4 regions of the Parafrankia discariae genome follow, and region 1 is predicted to be linked to each of the others. Evidence: riboswitches for the same ligand, from Rfam matches in the RefSeq annotation. Region 1 holds a riboswitch; each other region holds the start of a gene.
The links. A riboswitch is a leader RNA that binds a small molecule or an ion and turns the genes downstream of it on or off. The one in region 1 is predicted to bind cyclic di-AMP.

Region 1 (4,206 bases):
CGCAGCGGCGGCGTCGTCATCACCGAAGGGGCGTTGCGGGCCCTGCGGCCCAGCGAACTTGACGCCGTCATCGCCCACGAGCGCGCCCATCTCGCCGGCAGGCACCACCTCATCCTCACCGCGACAGCGGTCCTGGCCAGGGCGTTCCCGCTCGTGCCGCTCTTCGGGACAGGACACGAGGAGCTACGCCGACTCGTCGAACTCACCGCGGACGACAGCGCGGCCCGGCGCAGTGCGCCCCAAGTCGTCGCCGAAGCCGTGCTGAGGCTAGCCGCCCCCCCGGCTCCCGTGCTGGGCATGGCGAACACCGCCGTACGGCAACGGGTCCTGCGCCTGCTGACCGCGGATCCGCCCCTGTCCCGCCCCGCTGTCGTCGGCCGGGGTCTCATCGTCGCCGTGCTGCTACTCCTGCCACTCGTTGTGACGACAGTTCCCGCTCTCAGCGATCTGGGATATCACTGCGTCTGATCGTCTCGCTGCGCCCGCCGGTCACCGACCCCCGCTACAACGACCACCGACACCTCGACGCCGAAGCCACCGCCCCGGTCACCTGCGACCCGTGACACGGGCAACCATGGCACGGGCGGCCACGAGCACCGCCCGGGGCCTCACTGGCCGGTGGATCCGGCTCAGGTCACCCGACCGACCAGGTAGGAGTCCGCCCAGATGGTCTGGAGCTTCACCACGTCACCGGTCCTCGGCGCGACCCACATCTTCCCACCGTCGGCGTAGATCCCCATGTGGTAGATCGCGCCGGGCTGGCCGAAGAAGATAAGATCGCCTGGCTGTTCGGAGCCCTGCGCGACCCTGGCTGTCGCCGCGTACTGCTGGTCGGTGGTCCGGGGAAGGGTCTTGCCGAGCTGCTTGTAGATGTACTGCACCAGGCCGGAGCAGTCGAAGCTGTATGGCCCTTCATCACCGTAGACGTAGGGCTTGCCAGCCTGCAGCGACGCCAGGTAGACAGCCTTCTCCCCCAGCGTGTTGGCCGGGATGTTGACGTTGACCGCCGGGGTCTCGACGTTCACAGCGCTGCGGGAGGCCTGCGCAGGTACCGGCGGCGGGGACGGGCGTACGTGCAGGGTCGCCTCGTTCTCGGAGCGGGCGGACTGGAGGGCATCCGTACCATCGAAGATCACCGTGACGTTCGTGGTGGTGAGGACACGCGCCGTGTAGGAAGCGAAGCCACGTTCGTCGGTGGTCAGGTGCAGAAAGGTCGCCCAGCCGGTGGGGAGCTTGACCTGCACCTTGATGAGCTGGTCGGCCAGCGGGGCACGGGTCTCCTCGTTGAACAGCGAGAAGCCGATGTTGACAGGTTCGTCCGCGTTGACGGTCACGTCGGGGTTCGTCACACGCAGGCCCACGTCGATCTTGGGCGACAGAGTCGGTGCGGAGATGTCCGTCGTGGCATCGATGACGGTGCCCGACGCGCCCTCTCCCGCTGTGCCCTGGATGGCGCCGTCGACTGCCGTCCGGGACCCGATCTGGGTCGCGAGTGTCAGTGACGTGGTGTTCGTGCCGTCGTCCAACGCCCTGTCCGGACTGGGCTCCGGGGCACATCCGGCGAGAGCCATGCCGGAGACCACGACAGTGCCGGTGGTCACCGCTGCGACGGCGCGAGCTCGGGCTCTGGCCCGGCTCGGCGCTGTGGGGACGGACGGCGCCCGATGGCGGCCACGTCCTTCCGGGTGACGTCTTTCTCCATCAAGCTGCGCACTCCGCGCAGGCACCATGGTGATCCTTCCCCTACGCCTGCGAGGTGAGCTGTCGGGTTCGGGCTGGGAGCCCGGCCGAACGCCCTGTACGCGTTCGGCTTCACCCCAAGGGCGTCGAAGGAGGCGACGCCCGGAGGAACGTGGTTCCCCCGCTCCTGCCCCAGATGCTCGTCGGAGGGGGTCACCGGACCGGGGGCAGGATTCGGCGTACGGTCCGATGCTGTGACAGATACACACACTACCTACTACGTGACATAGTAGCTAGCCATCGGATGATCTCGGAAGATCTTCGAGGGACGCCCCCATCACTCCAGCAAGATCCCTATTGGCCGACGGCGAAGTGCGCCCTCTTGAGGCGCCACCGATCACCCGGACCACCTCCGATAACGACCAAGAGCCTTCCCCGGCCCGCACGGTGCGGGCGCGCGGCAGCGGCTCAGTGCACTGCATTCGGACATCGCCGACCCTTCCCGAAGCTCGCCTTCTACTACGAGACATAGTTTTCGGGATGAGGGAGCGTCTCGATACCGACTTCTCCATCACCGAGAGACACTGATCGTCGAAGCTGGTGGCCGTCGGCCCCATGCCACGCACCGGATCGGCTGTCTCGTCGGCAGGTCCTTCGCTGTGGCCCGATGTTCGCCCTTGTCGTGCCGAGTGCCGTATCTGGGATCCACGTTGCCCTGGGGTGCCGGCGACGTGCCGGCACCCCAGGGCCCTGTTCGGCTATCCGGTACCGAGCAGGCCCTTCATGGTCTCGATCTCTGTGGTCTGCGTGGACTCGATCGTCCCGGCCAGGGCCACGGCGTCGGGGAACTGCCCGTCTCGCTGTTCGGTGCGCGCCATCTCGATCGCGCCCCCGTGATGCTGGATCATCATCTCCAGGAATTTGCGGTCGAAGTCCGGCCCGGACGCCCCCTGGAGGGCGGCCATGTCGTCCGCCGACATCATTCCCATGTCGCCGGTGCCGTGGCCGCCGCCGTGGCCGCCGGTGCCGGGCATGGCGGTGGGTTCGCCCCAGGCCTCAAGCCAGCCGGTCATCGTCTCGATCTCCGGTGCCTGCGCGGCCCCGATCTGCTGGGCTAGCGTGAGCACCGCCGGGTTGGCGGCTCGCCCGGGTGCCAGCTCCGCCATCTCCACGGCCTGCTGGTGGTGCGGGATCATCATCTGGGCGAACATCACGTCCGCGGCGTTGTGGTCGCTGGCACTGGCAGCGCTGCCGCTTCCTGTGGGCGTGGACGAAGGTGTTGTCGGGGTGCCGTCGCCCCCGCACGCCGCAAGCGTGGCTGTCAGGGCCAGCGCTACGGCCGCGAGCCCAAAATGGTGTCTTCTTCGCACGAGTCGTCCTCGATGTCGGATTGCCAACGGAACTGAGACCGGAGCCGTCAAGCACGCCGACAGGTGTGCTTGAGGTCCGACGCCGTTCCGCTCACAGCCGCCACACACAGTAGACAGACAAATCGGTCACGGGCCGAGGCGGCGGCGTCCGCGGTGGGTCACCACACGTCCCGGCGAGGGAGGAAACATGAGAGGAGGTGGGTAAGGCTGCCAGGTCGTACTGTTCGCCGCTGTGAGGAACCGGTTCGGGGTCGTCACGGAACACCGCCGAACAGAGCATGCCCTGGTGGCCGTGGTCCTCACCCGCGGGCTGGTGCGGGTGGGACCAGCCCTGGTGAACATCATGACTGGAGTCCTCGACGCAGAGTGGCGAGGTGGACGCATGCACCTGCGCGGCCAGGCCGGCGTGCATCACCAGCAGTCCGAGCAAGACGGCCGACACGAGCGTGAGCCGGGCCCAGAGCGCCCCGTGTCGTGCCGGTGCCTCGCAGCGCGTCACGTCACCCTCTCCCGCTTCCTCGCCCGGATCCTACTACGCAAGCTAGTTTCTTCCGCCGTGGCAGTTCCTCCGCGAGGGCATGCGAGGCGCCGCCCGGGGAGTGGACAGCAGCCCCTTTTCCCGCTCGTAAGTATCGAAGGCGTTCCGACTGAGGGCCACGACAGGCCGTGTGTGCGGCGGTACTCCGATAGACAACTACTATGCACCGTAGTGTTGGTTCGACTCGGAGTTCGACGGCCGAGCCAGTACCGGGGAGCGGAGTCCGTCCCGCGCCGACCCCGATCACCCGAAGCGGTTCGCCTACCCCGGGCAACGTCGCCGCCTGTGCCGGGCCGGACCATGAGTTCGTGAACCGGTTCGAGCAGGTCGACATCCTGGTGTGCGGTGTCGACGTCGGCGGTCACGTCGCCGCGGCGCTAAACCGAGGCCGGCTCTGTCAACGTGTGCGGCAGCTTCTGCCGTTTGAGTAGCAGGGCGTTCACTGCGACCAGGAAGCTGGACCCGGACATGGTCAGCGCGGCGATCTCGGGTCGTAGCGTGAGCCCGACGAGGGGCTCGAAGACGCCGGCGGCGATCGGCAACGCGACCGTGTTGTAGCCGACGGCCCAGGCCAGGTTCTGGCGCATCTTGCGGACGGTGGCCCGGCCGATGAGCAGC
Region 2 (4,206 bases), on a different contig from region 1:
TGCCGGGTGTGGTTCGGTTGGATCGTGGCGTCGAATCCCCTTGCCGGCTGGTGGGGCAAGAACAAGAGAAACGTGATCATCGCCGGGGTGGCACTTGTGGCCATCTGGTGGCTCGTCGCGGCCAATGGCCGTCCCAAGGTCGAACGGGTCACAATCCCGGATGGCTATCCGTCGGCCGACCGGGAGCTGCTCGTTCAGGCGGACTCCAAACCGAACGACCCGTTGCCCCTGGTAATCATCCTGCACGATGACAATACGGATGCGAGTTCACTGGAACACGACAGTGGCGCGTCGTCGCTGGCGAACCGCCGTCACTTCGCGCTCGCCTTCCCGGAGGCGGTCGCCGGTACCTGGCGGCTCGACGACCCTAACGGAGCGGACCAGCAGTACCTGCGCGACGTCGTCCGTTACATGGACGAGGAGCGCACCGACATCGACCTGAATCGGGTTTACGTCTGGGGTATCGGGGAGGGCGCCCGGCTCGCCCTGCTCGCGGCCTGCTCGCCCGGCCCCCCCGTCTACGCGGCGGTGGGCGTCGTGGGACAGTTCGAAGCAGAGCCTGGCCCCACCTGCGACACCGTCGCCCCGCACGGGCGGGTCGCCGAGACGAACTGGAACAAAAAGGTCTCCAGCACGCTGTGGGACTTCTCCCGCGACCTTCGCCGGAAGGTCTGACCGGCTCGGTTCGGTGCACTGACTAGACAGTTCGCGCTAGTAGCAAAGAACTAGTCATTTAATGGATCGGGCGGCCGTTGGTCCTGTCGGGGACGGCTCGCTGGCCATTTCGGGGCTTGTGCCTGCCGCGGTGCTGTGTGTTCGCCGCGGCGAGGGGCCGCCCTTGGAGTCTTCCCGGAGCCCCGGCCGCCGCACCCGCGAGGGTGGAGCGGCCGGGGCCCGAGCGGTCCGTCGACGTCGCCGGGAGGGGGGGTAACGGCCCCGACGGACCAGCGGGCGGCCGGAAGGTTTACGGGGGTCCGCTGGCCGCCGGCCCGATGGGGGGGGGGATCGGACAGACGGCCAGCGGAGTCCGGGGCCTTCCGGCCGGACGGACGTCAGATGGGGGGGGATCTGACGTCCGTCCCACCGGAAGGATCGCGGAGCGGTGGGGTGTGGTTGACTTTTGTGTGGGTTTGCGTTGGGTGACGGGTTGGTCTGAATGGGGTTTTGCTGCCCGGTAGTGGCAGTCTGACCGGCTAAAGCTACATCTACGCTACTTATGCCGAAGTAGAATGATGCCGCAACGGCCTACTGCTCATGGCCGTCAACCGGCCCGATGAAGGCGTCACGTAGTGAAACCGTCACGAAAGGTGCTGGAGTCTGTCCACGGAAGTACTACCCCGGTCGTTGCGGGGCACGGACGTTCCGTGAGACAGCTCGTTCCGAGTGGACGCGACGACGATGGTCCGGCACAGGGGACCTGGTCAGCTCCGGAAGACCCGCCGGGTCGGGGTTGATCCCGACAACCCCGACCCGGCGGCGGAGCCGGGCGCGATCGGAGGGGGAGATCGCGCTGCGGCTCGTTCCGGGGGACGGGGCGTCCGTATCCTGGCAGCCCCGTCCGAGCGGTGCGTGGGCTTGTGGAACGACCGACGTCGAGAACAGCCAGTCTTCTTGCCGGGCCGCCCTGCTTAGGGGATGCGGCCGACCGAGTACGAGGTCGTGTAGATCGTCTGAAGCTTGACGACGTCACCACTGTGCGGCGCGACCCACATCTTGCCGTCGCCGGCGTAGATGCCGACGTGGTAGATGTTGCCGGGAGCCCCGAAGAAGATCAGGTCGCCGGGCGCCTTGTTGTACTGGGAGATCCGCGTGGTGGCGGCGTACTGCGCGTCGGTGGTGCGCGGCACGCTCTTGCCGAGCTGCCGGTACACGTACTGCACCAGACCGGAGCAGTCGAAGGAGCTGGGGCCCTCGGCGCCGTAGACGTACGGCTTGCCGGCCTGTAGCGAGGCCAGGTAGACGGCCTTCTCGCCGATGGTGCTGGCCGGCAGGTTGACGCTGACCACCGGGGTGCTGACGTTCACGCCCGTGCGGTCCGCGCTGCGTGAGGCCTGCGCGGGCACCGGCGGCGGAGCCGGGCGGACGTGCAGCGTGGCGTCGTTCTCCGAGTGCGCCGACTGGAGGGCGTCAGTCCCGTCGAAGATCGCCGTGACGTTCGTGGTGGTCAGCACCTTGGCGGTGTACGACGCGAAGCCGCGGTCGTCCGTGGTCAGGTGCAGGAAGGTGGCCCACCCGGTCGGCAGCTTGACCTGGACCTTGATGAGCTGGTCCGCGAGCGGGGCCTGCGTCTCCTCGTTGTAGAGCGAGAAGCCGATGTTGACGGGCTCGTCCGCGTTGACCGTGACCTCGGGGTTCGTCACGCGCAGGCCGACGTCGATCTTCGACGAGAGAGTCGGCGCGGAGATGTCCGTGGTGGCGTCGAGAACGGTTCCGGACCCGCCGCCGGTCGCGGTGGCGGCCTGGATGGCTCCGTCGACCGCCAGCCGGGACCCGATCTGGGTCGCGAGCGTCATCGGAGCGGTGTTCGTGCCGTCGTCCAGCGCGACGTCCGAGTTCACATCCTGGGCGCACCCGGCGAGTGCCACCCCGGAGACCGCGACGGTTCCGGTGGTGATGGCCGCGACGGTGCGGGCCCTGGCTCTGGCTCGGCTGGACGCCGTGGGGGCGGACGGCGCACGGTGGCGACCGCGCCCTTCCTGCCGGCGTCTCTCAGCATCAAGCTGCACACTTTGCGCAGACAACGTTGCGTTCCTTCCCGTACGCCTGCGAGGTGAGCTGTCGGGTTCGGGCTGGGCTGCCCGGTCCATAGCGCGACCTTCACGCGATGGACTTCACCCCTAGGCCAGCGCCGTGTCGTGGCGCCAGCCGGTGGAGGTGGGTCCCCCGCTCCTGCCCGTGGTGACGACTCGGAGGGGACACCAGGACCGCGGGCAGGATTCGGCGTTCGGTCCGGTGTTGTCGTGACGTCGGAAGCGAGACTAGTCCACACGGATGGTGCGGGTAAACACTAGTCCTCCTCAACTACGTCGAGTGTGCAAAGAAGGGCCCCTTGCGGCGCCGCATCTGCCCAGGTCAGGAGGGGTGCTGAGCTTCCGGTCACGTTTTTGTGCGGCCACACGAGGATCACGTCCCAACACGTTAGGTGACCAGAACTTCCTGGCTTGTGCGGGGGTTCCCAGCCTCGGCGGACCGAGCCGGTACCACCCGCCGGGCCGCTCGCGCGCCCGGTTCACTCCGTCCCCGGCCCGTCTCTTCCCGGCGGGATCCGGCGGCCGCGGACTACCGGGAGGCCCGACCCCCGGCCACCTTCACCGTGCACGTGTCACCGCGCACGTGGGACGTGAACGGAGCTCCTGGGACCGTTGAAACGGACCGGCGCGGTGCCGCCGGCCGGGAGAGCCTCCCGGGAGCCGCGTCGGGCGCCAGCCCGCAGGCGCCGCCGCCGCGGGCCGCCGCGGGCTGGCGTGGGCTGGCGTGGACCGCCGTGGGCTGGCGTGGGCTGGCCTTGACGCGCAGCGGGCCCTCGCGTGGGACGGGCCCAGCCGCCCTCGCCCTTTGTCGCCGGGCTCGCCCTTTCAGAGGCCAATCCGGCCTGATTCCGCCCCGAAGGGCGAGGCCGCCACCAAACGGCGAGCTGGACGCCGGTGGCGAGCGCGCCGCGGCCCGCCACGAACGGCGGCCGGCCGCTCACGGGCCGGGCTTCACGGATCGGGTTCCATCGAGCCGGCCGCTCCGCGGGCCGGGCTCACCAGGCCAGCCGCTCACCAGGCCAGCCGCTCACCAGGCCAGCCGCTCACCAGGCCAGCCGCTCACCGGGCCAGCCGCTCACCGGGCCAGCCGCTCACCGGGCCGGGTTCAGCGGGCTCGGTTCAGCGGGTCCGGCCGTTGCGGCGGCTCAGGAAGCCGGAGCTGTTGAGGACCTGGAGCTCGATCTCGAGCTGCTTCACCTCGGGCGGCAGCGAGCGGTAGCTGCCCTGCAGGGCCTCGACGGCCGCGCGGGCATGTTCGGCCAGGTCGTCCAGGGCCTGCTGGCGCTGGCGCATCCGGGCCCGCTCCTCCTGGATGGTCCGGACCGTGTCCTCCTGCCACTGCCGGGTCCGGATGAGGTGCTCACCGGCGTCCGCGGCCTGGCGCTCGGCGTCCTCGAGCCGGCTCAGCAGGGCGTCCAGGGCCTCGAGCCGGCTCGCCAGCTCGGCCATCAGGTCC
Region 3 (4,206 bases), on a different contig from region 1:
CGCGCACGTCGTCGCTCATACCGACGTTCAGTGCCTCGCCGCCGAACCGGCCGGCGACCTCCGAACGGGCGCGCTCGAGGGTCATGGGCGGCTCGGCCGGTGTCAGGGCCTGGGCGATCACGTCGCCGCCGGCACCGGACGACTCCGGCGCGGGGCCGTTCCGGGTGAGGCCGAGCTTGCCGGTGCAGCCGGGCCAGGGTGACCAGCCGCGGCTGTCGTACAGCTTGTACGCGGCCTCGTCCTGCATCGCGGGCGGAGCCTGGTCGGGTCGGCCGGGGTAGCCCAGGCCCGTCCAGGTGCGCTGGTCGAACTGGTAGGCACCGTAGAAGCCGTTGCCGGTGTTGATGGCGTAGTTGCCGCCCGACTCGCACTTGCGGAGCTTCGCGAAGTCGTCGGCGGTCGCCGCTCCCGCGGGAGCCGCGGTCACCGCGAGCCCGGTGCCGACCAGCGCCGTGACGGCGCCGGTGGTGCGCAGGACCCGAGTCGCGGTGGACGGTCCCTGGGTCGCTCGGTGCCTTCCGCCACGGCCATTGGAACGGGCGGGAACACGATCATGCGATCGCATCAGAATCCTTCCCGTCGCCTACGGGGTGAGCTGTCGGGTTCGGGCTGGAAGTTGCCCGGCCGGCGCCGCTGGCCCGGAGCCCGTCCTCGCGGATCGGTGCTCCCGGCCGGATGTCTCGCCGGCTTAACCCCTAGGACGCCGGGGGCGTCCGGATGGTGGGTCCCCCGCTCCTGCCCGATGTTGTCCGTGCTCGTTCCGGCCATGAGGACGGGGGCAGGACTCGGCGTCCGTCCGCATGACCTCGCCCGGGGAGGCGAGTGGGCGGAACTGTAGCGAGATCTAGCTAGACGGCGCAAATTCGGGCGGCCGGTGGGGGATGCGAAAGGACCACATCGGAGCTACCCGAATGGGCTGTTTGCCGAGTGACGTAGCCGATCGTGACGAGAAGCACTGAGTCGGACAACGCTACCGCCAGGCCGGGGACGGCCGTCCGCCGGGGTGGGTCGGGCCGCGTGCCGTCGGGTCCCGCCGGCTCCGCAAAAGTACGTTAGTAGTTTTTTTGTAGTTTTTCTATAGAGAATTACATTCTGTGTATTTAAGGTAACCAGTTAGAGATTGATGGCCGAGTGGCGGCTGAGGGGTTGTGGCCCGGGGGCACGGGGCGCGGCGGAGGGAGGTCCTGCGCGGGCGACGGGTCGGGCTGGCCGTCCGTGGCGGGCGTGTCCCGCTCTGTGCGGGGACACGCCCGCCCGCCGGGATCACCGGCGTGGACGGCTCCTCCTCCGGCCGGGGCCGGAGGAGATCGTGCGGCGGGCTCGACGTGGCCGGGTCGGCGGTGGGTCGCGTGCCGCGCGGATCGTTGGGGCGATCCACGCACCGCCCCGCCCGCCCGGCGGGGTCCGCGCCGGGCGGGCGGGTCCTGCGGTCCTGGCACGGCGGCTCTTCGCTGCCGACGAACCGGGTGACGGAAACCTCCGCGGAGGGGACCCGTCGCGGCGGGATGTCGACCTCGTGCTGGTGGGGGTCTCGCGGATGCGACAGCACGTGGTCAGCCGCGAGTGGGATCGCCGCGGACACCGGCCGGGCGAAGGTGGAGAACGGATGATTCGCGGGCGTCGGTTCGAGGGCCTGAGTCCATGGAGGGGATGGCTCACCGCGACGGGCGCGGGTGGGATGCCTCATCCGGGGGAAGGACGCCCTGCGAAGGGGGCTCGACCGGGGCGTGGAGGCCACCGTGACCGGACGGCGGCGCGGGGCGGCGCCGTCAGGAGGGTGCGGTGGTTCGGTTCAGCCAGCGGGGGGAGCGGTCGCCGCGTGCGGCGGTAGCCGTCAGCCGGCCCGGCTGGTGACCGAGTGCGCCGGTCGGCGTCGGTCAGCCGAAGGTGGCTGCCCAGGTCTGTGGACCCAGGACGCCGTCCACCAGGAGGCCGCGTGCGGCCTGGAAGTCACGCGCCGCGGCCGCGGACAGTGGTCCGTAGCTGCCGTCGGCCGTGAGGGGGTAGCCGAGGGAGTTCATCTTGGTCTGCCAGGCGCGGACCTCGGCGCTGACCTGATTGACCATGGACGCGGTGTACGCCCGGGTAAGGCCCGGGATGCCCGCGGCGACGGGCTGGGCGACCAGCGAGGTGCGCTCGGCCGCCCTGGACGCCTGGATGCCGGCGCCTGATGACGACGCCCCGGGTAGGAGCTGGTCGGAGCCCATTCCGCTCCCGCAGACCGGCCACTGGCCGAACCCGGAACGGAGTGCGAGTTGCAGTGCCGCTGCGTCCTGCACGGCGGGCGGAGCCGTGTGTGGCAGCCCCGAGTAGCCGAGGCTGCGCCAGGTGCCTGACGAGAACTGGTAAGCGCCATAGTAGCCGTTACCGGTGTTCGTCGTGTAGTTCCCGCCGGACTCGCATTGCCGCAGACCTTCCCAGGTCGTGGCGGCGTTGGCCGGTTGGCTCAGGGCGAGTGTACCGCCGACCGCCGCGGCGATGACGGGGACGGAGACGAGAGTGCGGGCCCGGCTGCGGGTACTGCTGCGGCGTTGTCGGCCACTGGTACGTGCGTCGGACATGCGTGAGTTTTCCTTCCCCACGCCTGCGAGGTGAGCTGTCGGGTTCGGGCAGGGAAAAGCCCGGCCGCCAAGTCAGGAACTCCGGAAATCCTGTGCCTTCGGCAACGGAGGACAATTTTCCTCCTCGTGTCGTCGGCGTTAGCGGCTTCACCCCAAGGTCCCCAGAATCGGCGACCGGGTATTGGTTCCCCCGCTCCTGCCATCGGGTTTCTGTTTCCAACGGATGGGGGCAGGGATTCGGCGTGCCACCCGTCGGGTGCCCGGCCTGTCTCCGGGCACGGCGAAGACCATAACCACGCCGTCGGGCCGAACGACAAGCACTGAATGCCTCAGGTGAAAAAGAGCACACCGTCCGTTGGCTGCTTGAGGTTTGATCACGGTGCTGGTAGCGCGCGCGCACGCGCGCTCATTAACTTGGTGACCGTGTCGCGGAGGGTGGTTCGTGCCGACAAATCACACTGGTGAAAGATCGTTACCGTTGGGTGTGCTGTCGGCAATCGAGCCGAATATGCGGGAAGGCTACCCGCGTCCGGCCAGGGTGCCATCAAGCGGCTAGAAAATTCATATCCTCGTGCCGATCCCGACTCGGATGCCGTGATGTGTGAGAAACCTAACCGTAACTATGAGTTAACTTGTAGGGATGCTTCTGTGACCGGTTGTCGGGTCGCGGTGTCCCGCGGGGTCGGGTCGGTACGTCCCGTTCGCCCCCGAGGTTGATCTTGTTTGAGCCGGGTCCGTGCGTGTCTCTCACCCGTGATCGGACGATCGCGTGGGCTGTCTGGTGCCTCTGCGCGTGCCCCGAAGTAGCCCTCTTCGGGTGGGAATCCGGGCCGGCGCGCGCCCCTGGGCGGATCGGTGCGCGGAGCGGCGCGTTAAGACACGTCGGAGCCCACATGGGTGCCGTGTCAGAGGTGAGAGCCGCTGGGTCCGTACGTGTGGTCTCAGCAGGTGCCACCTGATCCGTCACCGGTGAGAGGCTCGGGGGGACCGTGGGCTTCGTGGTGTCCGGGACGGATATGGCCGCCGAGACGGCGCCGACCGCCCGCACGATCTTCAGGAGGCCTCGCCGGGCGGGCGACGCCTCACCTCGACGGGTGCGGTTCCGCCTCGGATGAAGAGGGGAGGAAGCACACCCCGTCCTCATGTCGGCGTCAGGTGCTTGTTTGGGCACTCTGCGTCGCAGATAGCTTCTCGTGTCCCTCTGGTCGCTCCGCGTTCCTGGTGGTGTCGGAGGTCCGAAGGGCGCCGGCCGTCCCGGGTGGTTCGGCCCGCCGGGACGGCCGGCCCGCCCGACCGGCGGTGTGTGGCCCGGCGGGTACTGCTTGTCCCGGAGCGATCTCGTCCTGTCCTGGAGGAATCTCATTCGGGCGCGCGGCGGCCGGGGGAGTCACGACATGGGAGTACTCCCGGGGACAGATGTCCCCGGGAGGGAGAAGAGCCGATCAGGTGACCGCCGGGCCTCGAACCGGGCGGAGCGGGTCAGACCCCGATCGACCGGCCGGCGGACCGCAGGTCGTCACAGGCCTGGGCGACCCGGGCGGCCATGGCGGTTTCGGCGGCCTTGCCGTAGGTGCGCGGGTCGTAGGCCTTCTTGTTCCCGACCTCACCGTCCACCTTGAGGACACCGTCGTAGTTGCGGAGCATG
Region 4 (4,206 bases), on a different contig from region 1:
GAGGCGGCCGCGATGGCGTGCATGTCCGGGGCGGCCAGTGTCGCCGGGTGGCCGCTGCGCACCGACGGGGCGATCGGCGTCTGGTGCGTCGTCGTCTTCGGCGGGGCGGCCCTGGTGGCGCTGGCCGGCCTGCCGGCGCGCCGGTTCGCCGCGCCGCCGGCCCGCCCGCCCGTGCGTGAGCTGGCGGCCCGACTGATCGGGATCTTCCCGGAGCCGGTCGTCCCGCGTGGCTCCCGACTCGTCATGTCGGGGGGAATGATCCTGATGCTCCTCGCCCGTACCTGATCTCCCGCTCCCGTACCCCCCGGGGTGACCTGCTCCGAAACCGCGCATTCCGCTCACGGAGCAGGCGGCGGGCCCGAAGTGCGCCTACGGTCGGCCGGTCGGCAGATATCCGGCCGGCAGACACGAGGCCCAAAGAGGGGGCGGTCGCCATGCGTCGAGTCGTGTTCATCTCCGTGCTTGCCGCCGCGGTCATGTTGGGCGGGGTGGCGTCGTCGCTGTCCGCGTCCGCCGCGCCGACCACGGTGCCATCGTCCCCACCCGCCACATCGGGGGCCGCGGTGAGCTCGGCCGGTTCGGGGGGCTCGGCCGGTTCGGGGGGCTCGGCCGGCGCGGCCGGTTCGCTGAGCCTGGCGGAGGCCGCGAGCCTGGTCCGCGGCCGTGGCTACATACCGATCACCACCGACGGTTACGAGCCCACCCACAATCTCAGCGTGATCGTCGGCCGGCTCGCCACCTCGGTGGACGGCCATCCGCAGCAGGCGTTCCTCTTCCACCGCGGCCGGTTCGTCGGGACGGACGCCGTCGCCGGCGCGGGCGTGCGGTGGGTGTGGTCGACCAGCGAGGTGGTGGCGCTGCAGTACGACCTGTACCGTCCGGCGGACCCGATGTGCTGCCCGAGCGCGGGCGCGGCGACCGTACGGTTCCGGTGGAACGGCTCGGCGGTCGTGCCGCTCGACCCGATCCCGACCAGCCAGTGGTCCGCCGCCGAGAGCCGCCGCTGACCACCGACGCCGGGTCCCGGGGCTGAACCCGGGACCCGGCCGCGGTGGTCACACCGCCGATCCGGCGGGTTCACACGCCCGCCGGATCGGCGCACCCGCCGATCCGGCGGAGCCACCGATCCGCGGATCAGTGGCCCTCGGCCGCCTCGACCAGCTCGGTGAGCACCCCGCCGAGGCCCTTCGGGTGCATGAACGCGATCCGGCTGCCGGACGTCCCGTGCACCGGGGTCTTGTTGACCAGGTCGAACCCGGTGACGGTGAGCGCCGCCAGCGCCGCGTCGATGTCCGCCACCCCGTAGGCGATGTGGTGGATGCCGGGGCCCTTCTTCGTCAGGAACTTGCCGACCGGGCTGTCCGGGCGCACCGGTTCCAGTAGCTGGACGTAGGAACCGCCCGTGTCGCCGTCGTGCACCAGCAGCATCGCCTCGCGCACGCCCTGCGCCTCGTTCGTCTCCTGATGCGCGACCTTCAGGCCGAACGCCGCCTCATACCGGGGGATGGCCTCCTCCAGCGAGGCGACGGCGATTCCGACATGGTCGATCCTGGTCAGCACAAAAATCGCTCCTGCGTCGTGGACGGTCGGCCCTGGTCGCGTCCTGCCTGGTGGGCCAACCTCCGAGCCTGCCCGGAACCGGCCCGGCGGTCCACCGAAGCGCCGGGCCGGTCCGGTCGGGCGTGTCGGCCACGCCCGGCGCGGATCAGCCGAACAGCTTGTCGTGGGTCAGCGGGCCCACGACGCCGTCCGGGACGAGACCGTTCTTCTTCTGGAAGTCGACGACCATGTGGTTGGTCTGCGGACCGAACCGGCCGTCGATGGTGATCGGGTAGCCGATGTCGGCGAGCCGCTTCTGCACCAGCGCCACGTCCCAGCGGACGCCGGCGACCCCGAGCCGCATGTAGCCCGAGCTGGCGGTCGCCGGTGCCGGCGCGCTCGCCGCGGCCGGCGCGACGGTCGAGATCGTCCGGGCGGCGCCGCCGCTCACCGCGGCGGCCGCCGCGGCGCCACGGGACAGGTACTTCACGTGCATGCCGTTCTTGTAGGCGCTCCAGGCGCCGATGCCCTGGCTGGCGCACACCTGCCGCGCGGCCCAGGCGTTCACGTTCGGGTCGTAGAGGTCGCGGCTGCCGACCCAGCTCGCGTGCGCGCGCATGTTGATCTGCCAGAGGCCGCGGGAGTCCTCACCCACCGTCGCGTGGGCCGTCGTGTTGCCGCCCGACTCGGCCAGCGCGACCGCGACCCAGGTGCTCAGCGGAATCCCGCGGCAGGAGGGCAGGCCCGCGTTCTGCGCCGCCTGCGCGATGGTGACGTCGGAGACGGTGGCCGCGCTCGCCGGTCCCGCGGTGAACATCAGGCCCGCTGACGCGCCGATGACGCTCGCCGCGGTGACCACGGCGGCGCGCCCACGCCCGCGCCGCCGTGCGGAGGTGTTCGGACGGCTGGACAGGCGGTGCTTTCCATGCGACATCTAAGAATCTCGTTTCTGCTTTGAAGAACAGAGCTTCTGAATGTCCGGATGGGGAATTGATCCGTATACGGATCAAAAAGTTACGGCAACGATTCGCCCGGCGAGGGAAGCATGGTTCAGTGCGCCGGCGTTCTGTCGGCGTAAAAGTATTCCGGACCTGGGTGGGTCTAGATTTCCTGCGTCAACCCCGGGATGCGGGCACTGTGCGGCCACGGCGGCTGCCCGAGGGACGGGTGAAAGGCCCGCCTGGATGATCCAGACATGCGTGCGTACACGACGGTGATCCTTCCCGTACGCCTGCGAGGTTAGCTGTCGGGTTCGGGCCGGGAAGCCCGGTCGGGCGCGCCAGCGTGTTCACGGCGCGTTCGACTTCACCCCGAGGACGGCCGCCGGTGCGTGGGTGGCCGTCCGGAGGAACGTGGTTCCCCCGCTTCTGCCCTGTTGATCGCTAGGAGGGGACGACGGGCCTAGGGCAGAACTCGGCGTACGGCCCGTCGCTTGCTGCGAGCCAGGACACCGTAACGAACTACTAAGGGTAGTCGCAAGTACTAATTTTCCTGTTCTGACGGCGCACCCTTGTCACGATGCGCACACAGATTCGAGATTGAGACACTCCGTTCAGTAACCGGCGACGCTGCGGAGCGGGTCTCCGTCCGGACGTCGTCGCACCCGGCGCGGACGGCGACCGGCACGGCGGGGAGTGGCACGGCGGGGAGTGGCGCGGTGGGGGCGGTGGGGGAGTGGGAGGAGCGGGTCCGGGCACGCCTCGGCCCGGGCGTCTGCGTGGGCGCCCGGGCCGAGGATGTGCCTGTGTGTCTGCTGTGCTGGTGCGGGCCGGTGGGCGGTGCCGCCGACCGGTGCCACCGGCCGGTCGGTCAGACCCAGCCGGGCATCGGGTAGGCCGACATGAGGTCCCTGACCTCGCCCGAGATCCGCTCGATGGTCGCCTCGTCCGCGTCACCGGCGGCCTTGACGGCCTCGTCGATCCAGGCGGCGAGGGCGGGCATCTGCTCCGGGCGCAGCCCGCGGGTCGTGATCGCGGCGGTTCCCAGGCGCACCCCGGACGGGTCGAACGGCTTGCGCGGGTCGAAGGGAACCGTGTTGTAGTTCAGCTCGATACCGGCCCGGTCGAGCGCCTTCGCGGCCGGCTTTCCGGCGACTCCGCGGCTCGTCAGGTCAATGAGAATGAGATGGTTGTCGGTGCCGCCGGTGATGAGGTCGAAGCCGCGCCCGGAAAGCGCCTCGGCGAGCGCCTTCGCATTCGCGACGACCCGGTGCGCGTACTCCCGGAAATCCGGTGTCGCGGCCTCCCGAAGAGCGACCGCGACGGCGGCGGTGGTGTGGTTGTGCGGGCCGCCCTGGAGGCCGGGGAAAACAGCCTTGTCCAGCGCCGCGGCGTGCGTGCCGTCCGACATGATCATGGCGCCGCGCGGGCCGCGCAGCGTCTTGTGCGTGGTGGTCGTGATGACGGGAGCGTGCCCGACCGGCGACGGGTGGGCGCCACCGGCGATCAGCCCGGCGATGTGGGAGATGTCCGCGACGAGCACGGCGTCGATCTCGCGGGCGATCGCCGCGAACCCGGGGAAGTCGATGGTGCGGGGGATCGCCGTCCCACCGCAGAAGATCACCTTCGGTCGGTGTTCGAGGGCGAGGTCGCGGACCTCGTCCAGGTCGACCCGCCCGGTGTCCTGGCGGACCCCGTAGCGGACCCCGCGGAACCAGCGGCCGGTCGC

Region 2: linked by a shared signal. The riboswitch ahead of B056_RS0103005 (C40 family peptidase) and the one ahead of B056_RS0126855 (C40 family peptidase) in region 1 are both predicted to bind cyclic di-AMP.
Region 3: linked by a shared signal. The riboswitch ahead of B056_RS0133415 (transglycosylase family protein) and the one ahead of B056_RS0126855 (C40 family peptidase) in region 1 are both predicted to bind cyclic di-AMP.
Region 4: linked by a shared signal. The riboswitch ahead of B056_RS0115985 (peptidoglycan-binding protein) and the one ahead of B056_RS0126855 (C40 family peptidase) in region 1 are both predicted to bind cyclic di-AMP.

Annotation. Positions count from the first base shown of each region.
Region 1 is NZ_KB891248.1:22,687-26,892, reverse strand. Features, by position in the region: gene B056_RS0126860 (M56 family metallopeptidase) at 1-468, shown strand, start outside; gene B056_RS0126855 (C40 family peptidase) at 630-1,601, opposite strand; cyclic di-AMP (ydaO/yuaA leader) riboswitch at 1,733-1,930, opposite strand; gene B056_RS0126850 (DUF305 domain-containing protein) at 2,439-3,050, opposite strand; gene B056_RS0126845 (heavy metal translocating P-type ATPase) at 3,966-4,206, opposite strand, start outside.
Region 2 is NZ_KB891103.1:218,435-222,640, reverse strand. Features, by position in the region: gene B056_RS0103010 (PHB depolymerase family esterase) at 7-675, shown strand; gene B056_RS0103005 (C40 family peptidase) at 1,629-2,585, opposite strand; cyclic di-AMP (ydaO/yuaA leader) riboswitch at 2,746-2,922, opposite strand; gene B056_RS0103000 (hypothetical protein) at 3,870-4,206, opposite strand, start outside.
Region 3 is NZ_KB891285.1:47,490-51,695, forward strand. Features, by position in the region: gene B056_RS0133410 (transglycosylase family protein) at 1-565, opposite strand, end outside; gene B056_RS0133415 (transglycosylase family protein) at 1,878-2,561, opposite strand; cyclic di-AMP (ydaO/yuaA leader) riboswitch at 2,567-2,786, opposite strand; gene fbaA (class II fructose-bisphosphate aldolase) at 4,041-4,206, opposite strand, start outside.
Region 4 is NZ_KB891216.1:20,972-25,177, reverse strand. Features, by position in the region: gene B056_RS0116000 (DUF5134 domain-containing protein) at 1-285, shown strand, start outside; gene B056_RS0115995 (LppP/LprE family lipoprotein) at 435-1,007, shown strand; gene mce (methylmalonyl-CoA epimerase) at 1,135-1,560, opposite strand; gene B056_RS0115985 (peptidoglycan-binding protein) at 1,706-2,473, opposite strand; cyclic di-AMP (ydaO/yuaA leader) riboswitch at 2,754-2,921, opposite strand; gene B056_RS0115980 (serine hydroxymethyltransferase) at 3,349-4,206, opposite strand, start outside.